DNA from 2 places in the Afipia sp. MLSD5-FHT05B12 genome. Region 1 is predicted to be linked to the other one. Evidence: riboswitches for the same ligand, from Rfam matches in the RefSeq annotation. Region 1 holds a riboswitch; the other holds the start of a gene.
The links. Region 1 has a riboswitch for cobalamin ahead of AC1Q6J_RS01785 (ribonucleoside-diphosphate reductase subunit alpha). Riboswitches for the same ligand answer to the same signal wherever they lie in the genome.
Positions count from the first base shown of each region.

Region 2: linked by a shared signal. The riboswitch ahead of AC1Q6J_RS05855 (TonB-dependent receptor) and the one ahead of AC1Q6J_RS01785 (ribonucleoside-diphosphate reductase subunit alpha) in region 1 are both predicted to bind cobalamin.

Region 1 is NZ_JBXAFS010000001.1:406,016-409,424, forward strand. Features, by position in the region: gene AC1Q6J_RS01775 (NAD(P)/FAD-dependent oxidoreductase) at 1-992, shown strand, start outside; gene AC1Q6J_RS01780 (c-type cytochrome) at 1,110-1,502, shown strand; cobalamin riboswitch at 1,894-2,112, shown strand; gene AC1Q6J_RS01785 (ribonucleoside-diphosphate reductase subunit alpha) at 2,223-3,409, shown strand, end outside.
Region 2 is NZ_JBXAFS010000003.1:235,483-238,891, forward strand. Features, by position in the region: gene AC1Q6J_RS05845 (serine hydrolase domain-containing protein) at 1-998, shown strand, start outside; gene AC1Q6J_RS05850 (hypothetical protein) at 1,053-1,484, opposite strand; cobalamin riboswitch at 1,565-1,797, shown strand; gene AC1Q6J_RS05855 (TonB-dependent receptor) at 1,966-3,409, shown strand, end outside.

The sequences.
Region 1 (3,409 bases):
TGAAGAAGCACGGCGTCACCGTCGTTGCAGACCGCGCCGCAAAGATTGACCGCGACAAGAAGGAAGTCGTTCTCGCGGGCGGCAAGAAGCTGCCTTACGACCGCCTCGTGGTCTCACCGGGCATCGACCTGAAATACGATTCCGTTCCGGGCTGGTCGCAGGCCGCGGAAGAAAAGATGCCGCACGCCTGGAAGCCGGGCGCGCAGACGCTGCTTTTGAAGAAACGGCTCGATGCCGTGCCTGACGGCGGCGTCATCGTGATGATCGCGCCGCCCAACCCCTACCGCTGCCCGCCCGGACCCTATGAGCGCGTCTCGATGATGGCGCATGCTCTGAAGAAAGCGCGCAAGGATCGCTCCAAGATCATCGTGATCGATCCGAAGGACAGCTTCTCCAAGCAGGCGCTGTTTCAGGAGGGCTGGGAAAAGCACTACAAGGGCATGGTCGAATGGCTCGGCCCCAAGGTTCATGACGGGGTCAAGTCGGTCGATCCGAAGACCAACACCGTGGTGACGGGATTCGAGACCTACAAGAATGCGGCGCTGGTCAACGTCATTCCCGCGCAGATGGCCGGTGCGATCGCGCGGGATGCCGGCCTCGCCAACACGACCGGCTACTGCGCCATCGACCCCACCAACATGAAGTCGTCGGTTGATGCCAATATCTATATCCTCGGCGATGCCTCCATCGCCGGCGACATGCCGAAGTCCGCGTTCTCCGCCAACAGTCAGGCCAAGGTCGCCGCCATGATGATCCGGGGCGAGCTGGCTTCGGCGCGCACGTTCCCGGCGCGCTACACCAATACCTGCTGGAGCCTGATCGACACCGACGACTGCGTGAAGGTCGGCGGCGCTTACGAGCCCAAGGACGGCAAGATCACGGCGTCATCCACCTTCGTCTCGAAGACCGGCGAGGATGCCGGGCTGCGCAAGCAGACGCAGGCGGAAAACATGGGCTGGTACGCCGGAATTACAGCCGATATGTTTGCCTGACACTTGTTCACCGTTGACGGAACCCGCCGCGTCGTGGCGGGTTCCGGTGACGTTTCCCGCCTCGCGCTCTCTCACTCCATCAGCCAGCCTTCCTGCCCGCTTCAAAGGTCAAAACATATGATTGCTCGTTCGCTCGCCGCTGCCTTCGCTCTTGCCGCCGTCAGTTTCGCCGGCACCGCCAACGCTCAGGACGCCGCCGCGGGCGAGAAGTCCTTCAACAAGTGCCGCGCCTGTCATCAGGTCGGCGAGACCGCCAAGAACGGTGTCGGCCCCGCGCTGAACGGACTGTTCGGCCGCCACTCCGGAAGCGTCGCGGGCTACAGCTATTCCGACGCCAACAAGAATTCCGGCATCACCTGGGACGAGGCGGTGTTTGCCGAATACATCAAGGACCCGAAGGCCAAGATCCCCGGCACCAAGATGGCGTTCGCCGGCATCAAGAAGGAAGACGAGATCAAGGATCTCACCGCCTTCCTCAAGCAGTTCGCCGCGGACGGGAAGAAGAAGTAAGGGGCCGTCATTCCGGGGCGCGCTGATATTCACCTCTCCCCGCATGCGGGGAGAGGGAGAAGCGACGCTGTCTCGATGACGACACTTCCGCCGAGAACTATGTTTACGCGCGCGGCATCTGTGTTTCATCCTTGACGTGGCTCGCGCCGGGTCAAATGGAAAGCTTCCCACTGCGGCAGCGCCGGACGCGTGCGCGATGTGAGTGGGCAAATGTTCGGCGAGAATCATGGAAACTGATTCTGGATAGCGCGATCCGCGGCAGGACTCTCGAACGCCTTTTGCTCATGCCACCAAAAAAAACTTTGGGCGGTTTTTCAGCGCATTTTGCGCTGTTGCAGGAGTCGTCCCGGTTATTCACAGGTTCACGATGTTGACTTCCTGTCCCAAATACACAGGATGTAGATGTCGAGGTTCCGCAAAGCCGCAAGGCCTAGTGGTGAAAATGGGAAGCCGGTGAGCTGCACTCCGATGCTGCAAATCCGGCGCTGCCCCCGCAACTGTAAGCAGTGAGTTGAATCCGACCGATGTCACTGGTGCGTTCTCGCATCGGGAAGACCGGATTCAGCCGCGACCTGCGAGTCAGGAGACCTGCCGCGACACCAAAAGAACGTCCACGGGCGGGGTGTCCGGCGGTCGCGTGCTTCGGTGCGTTCGCGCGCCGCGACGACGCGCCTTTCGGCCCCAGCCCCCAGAAAATTGCAACATGCACGGGGTCTGCCGATGTCACTCTCGATCGAACGCGAAGCCGCCAAGTCCGCTCCTTTCATTCAGTTGCGTTCCGAGTCGCTGGCCGTCCCTGCCGCCACACCGCCGTTACAGGTGATCCGCCGCAACGGCACGGTGTCGCCGTTCGACGCAAGCAAGATTTCGATCGCGATGACCAAGGCGTTCCTCGCCGTCGAGGGACACACCGCGGCGGCGTCGCGCCGCATTCACGGCGTGATCGAGCAACTGACGAATGAGGTGGTGAACGCGCTGACCCGCAGGATCGGCGAGGGCCGCACCTTCCATATCGAGGATGTGCAGGATCAGGTCGAACTCGCGCTGATGCGCAGCGAGCACCACAAGGTCGCCCGCGCCTATGTGCTCTATCGCGAAGAGCGCGCGCGTCAGCGTGCCGAAGAGGCCGCCGCTAGGCCGGTCAAGACATCGTCCGAGCCGCTGCTGCATGTCACGCTGGGCGACGGCGCGCGCGTGCCGCTCGATGTCGAGCGTCTGACCCTGATCATTCAGGAAGCCTGCGCCAGTCTCGACGGTGCCGATGCCGCGCCGGTTCTCGCCGAGACACGCCGCAATCTCTACGACGGCATCAGCCAGGACGAGCTTGCGCTCGCGGGCATCATGGCCGCGCGCACGCTGGTGGAGCAGGAGCCGAACTACGCCTATGTCAGCGCGCGTCTCTTGCTCGACAAGCTGCGCACCGAAGTGCTGTCGTTCGTTCATTCCGCGCAGATCAGCGCTACGCAGGCGGATATGACGGCGCGCTATGCGGATTACTTCCCGGTCTATGTCAAGAAGGGGATCGCGGCTGAACTGCTGGACCCTGAACTGGCGCGCTATGACCTGACGCGGATCGCGGCGGCGCTGAAGCCGGAGCGCGATCTGTCGTTTCAGTTCCTCGGCTTGCAGACACTGTACGACCGATATTTCCTGCACGAGAACGGCAACCGCATCGAACTGCCGCAGGCGTTTTTCATGCGCGTGGCGATGGGCCTTGCGATCCGTGAGATCGACCGCGAGGCGCGCGCCATCGAATTCTACAACCTGCTGTCGTCGTTCGACTTCATGGCCTCGACCCCGACGCTGTTCAACTCAGGCACGCTGCGGCCGCAGCTCTCGTCCTGCTTCCTGACCACGGTGGCCGACGATCTCGACGGCATCTTCAAGTCGGTAAAAGACAATGCGCT
Region 2 (3,409 bases), on a different contig from region 1:
TTGCCTTCGAGGGCAACAAGGGACGGACCACATTGCGCGATGCGCTGCGCACCACGAACACCAAGGGGTTTCTGGTTCTTCGCCGCGGCCGGATCGCAGCCGAGTGGTACGCGGGCGGCATGGATGCTTTGACGCCGCATATCGTGTTCTCCGTAAGCAAGTCGATCTGCGGCGCGCTCGGCGGAATTCTCGCGGACAAGGGATTTCTCAATCCCAACCGGCCCGTGACCGATTACGTGCCTGAAGTCTCGTCGTCGGTGTATGGCGGCTGCTCGGTACGGCACCTGCTCGACATGTCGGTCGGCATCGCCTTCACCGAGGATTACGTCGATCCGGATGGCGATGTCGCGCGCTATCGCCGCGCGGTGGGATGGGATGTCATTAAACCCGGCCAGAGCACCATGGCGCTGCGCGAATATCTCGCGACCCAGAGGCCCGACGGCAAGACCCACGGCGACACGTTCCATTATGTCTCGACCAACACCGACATGCTCGGCTGGGTCTATGAGCGCGCGGCGGGCCGCGCCCTCTCCGATTTGCTCGGCGAGTATCTCTGGACGCCGCTCGGCGCGGAAATCGACGCCTATGTCACCCTCGATCCGGAAGGCGCCATGCGCGCCGCCGGAGGCATCTGCGCCGCCCCGCGCGACCTCGCCCGCTTCGGAGAAATGATCCGGCAACGCGGTGTCGCGAACGGCAGGCAAGTGGTGCCGGGCTGGTGGATCGACGACATCAACGACAACGGCGATCCGGCGGCGTGGGCGCGCGGCGAATTCGCCGCGATGTTTCCGGACGCGGCCTATCGCAGCAAGTTCTACCAGATCGACCGCAAGCGGCGCACGCTGTGCTGCATCGGCATCCATGGCCAGTGGATCTACATCGATCCGATCAGCGAACTGGTGATCGTCAGGGTCGCCGCCGAGCCGATCCCGCTCGAAGTCGCGAACTACCGCGCATGGGGACGCGGCTTCGCGGCCATCGTCCAGCACTTCTCATAGGACCTCGCTTCATCGCGGCGGCGCTGCAACGGCGCCGTCGCATCGAAGCCGGCGTCAGCGCGTCAGCTTTTCCAGTTCGGGAAACGCGGCGTAGGTGACGCCCTTACAAAGATCCTCGGTCTCCTCGATGATGCGATCGAGCCGTCCGTCGATATACATGCCGGCGCGTTCCTTGATGCCGGCGTAACGCCCCGCACTGCGCGCATTAAAGCGCACACAAACGACGTAGCGGCGGCGTCCGCCGACCTCCTTTTGCGCGGGCTCCGAAATTCCCGCCTCGCGTATGCCGGCCGGGTCGTTCAGATAGGTGCGCAGCAGAGCCAGCAGTTCGGGGCGGTAGTTCGCCGGATACGGCTGGTTCTCGACACCGCGATCGGCGGTGTAGGACAGGCCATCGCTGCCGCCGGTCCATGCACAGCCGGAAACACAGAGCGCAGCCAGCGCCAGCGCCGCGCTCCGCGTATATGTCACCAATTTGCAACGCATTCCGATGAAGTCCATGGCCTGAGGCATCGCATTGGGTTTCTTGCACACTGTGTCATTGACAAGGCAACCCCTCGCCGGTTGATTGCAACCACGGCACAGGTGCCAGCGCAAGCTGGCGAATAGGGAATTCGGTGCCGCCGTGCGTTTCGTCAGAGTGACGCATGCACGGCCAGTCCGAAGCTGCCCCCGCAACTGTCAGCGGTGAGCCGTTGTCCATGAGGCCACTGAGCGAAGGCTTTTCAGCCGGGCTTGGGAAGGCGGACAACGGCGACGATCCGCGAGCCAGGAGACCTGCCTGTACCGGTCATCCTTCCGTCGCACGGGGCGTGCGAAGGGGCGGCGTTCCGCAGCGGTGACGTGACGTAACTGTTGCGGAGGTTCGGCCGATGGCCTGTTTCCTCAGTCAGGACGGAACGTATGGAGGCAGCAACCTGCCGCCGGCCGTCATGTCTGCGCGTTTTCACCGCGCCTCCGCGATCACATGCATCGGCGGGGCTTCATAGTGACTCATTCTTCTAAATCTCTCTTTCCGGCGGCGACGCTCGGACTCTCCTTCGCAGCGGCGTGTCTTGCGGGCACCGCGCTTGTAACCCCTGCCCGCGCGCAGGATGGCGGCGCGTTGCCGCCGATCAACGTCGATGCCAGCCGTCTCTATGGCGGCATTATCGGCGCATCGACCAGCGTTATCACCGCGGAAGACATCGCGCGTTCTCCCAACCAGACGATTCAGGATGTGCTCGCGACCATTCCGGGCGTGCAGCTTACGAATCTCTATGGGGCTGTGAACGGTACCGGCTCCGTCGTCGATCTTCGCGGGTTCGGCGCCTTTGCGTCGTCCAACACATTGTTCCTTATCAACGGCCGCCGCCTCAATGAGGCCGACCTTCAGGGCGTCGATCTGTCGACAATTCCGATCCAATCGATCGCGCGCATCGAGATCACGCGCGGCAACAGCGGTGCGGTGCTGTACGGCGACAACGCCGTCGGCGGCGTCATCAACATCATCACCAAAACCGGTGCAGGCATCGGCAAGCCGATCGCGGGGCGCATCGAGGGCGGTGTGGGCTCTTACGGGCAGCGCGAAGGCAATGGCTCGTTCAGCACCAATTCGGGACCATGGTCGTCCGCAGTGTTCGGCAACGCCGTTCATTCGGACGGATACCGGAAGAACAACAAACTCGACCAGCAGAATGGGGTCGGCGAGATCCGCTACTCCACGCCTGAGTTCAGCGCATTTTTCAATTTGTCCGGCGACCGGCAGCAGCTCGGCTTTCCCGGCACGCGCGCGAACATGTACACCCTCGACTTTTTCACCTTCACCAACCAGTTGCTCGATCTGCGCGGAACGAGCACGCCGAACGACTACGGCAAGAAGCAGGGCGTCAACGCCACTGCCGGTTTCACAAAATCCTTGTGGGCGGGCGCGGAGCTGATCGTCGATGGCGGCGTCCGCAACAAGAAGCAGCAGGCGGGTTTCTTCGGCGATCCCAACTATGTGCTGTCGTTTCCGGGCGATCGTTTTCCTTACGCCTATGTCGACTCCGATCTGACAACGTGGTCGATCACGCCGCGCCTCAGCATGAAGAACACGTTCGGCAGCGTGACGTCGAACATCCTGACCGGCCTCGACTACTACGATGCGCGCTACAGCTCGAACCGTCAGTACACGATCTCCGATCCGCCCAATCACGTCTACAATCTCTCGCAGCAGACCATTGCCGGCTACTGGCAGCAAACGCTGGGATTGTTGCCGAGCACCGACTTCTCCTACGGCGGACGCATCCAGCAACTCAGCCTGAAGGCACGCGATAGGTACGATCCCACCGCGCCCGCAGGCAGTCTGCTGGCTCAGGCGACGCCTCTCGACAAGGACGAGACCAACCACGCGCTGCATGTCGGGCTCGAACATCGCTTCAACGAGAATT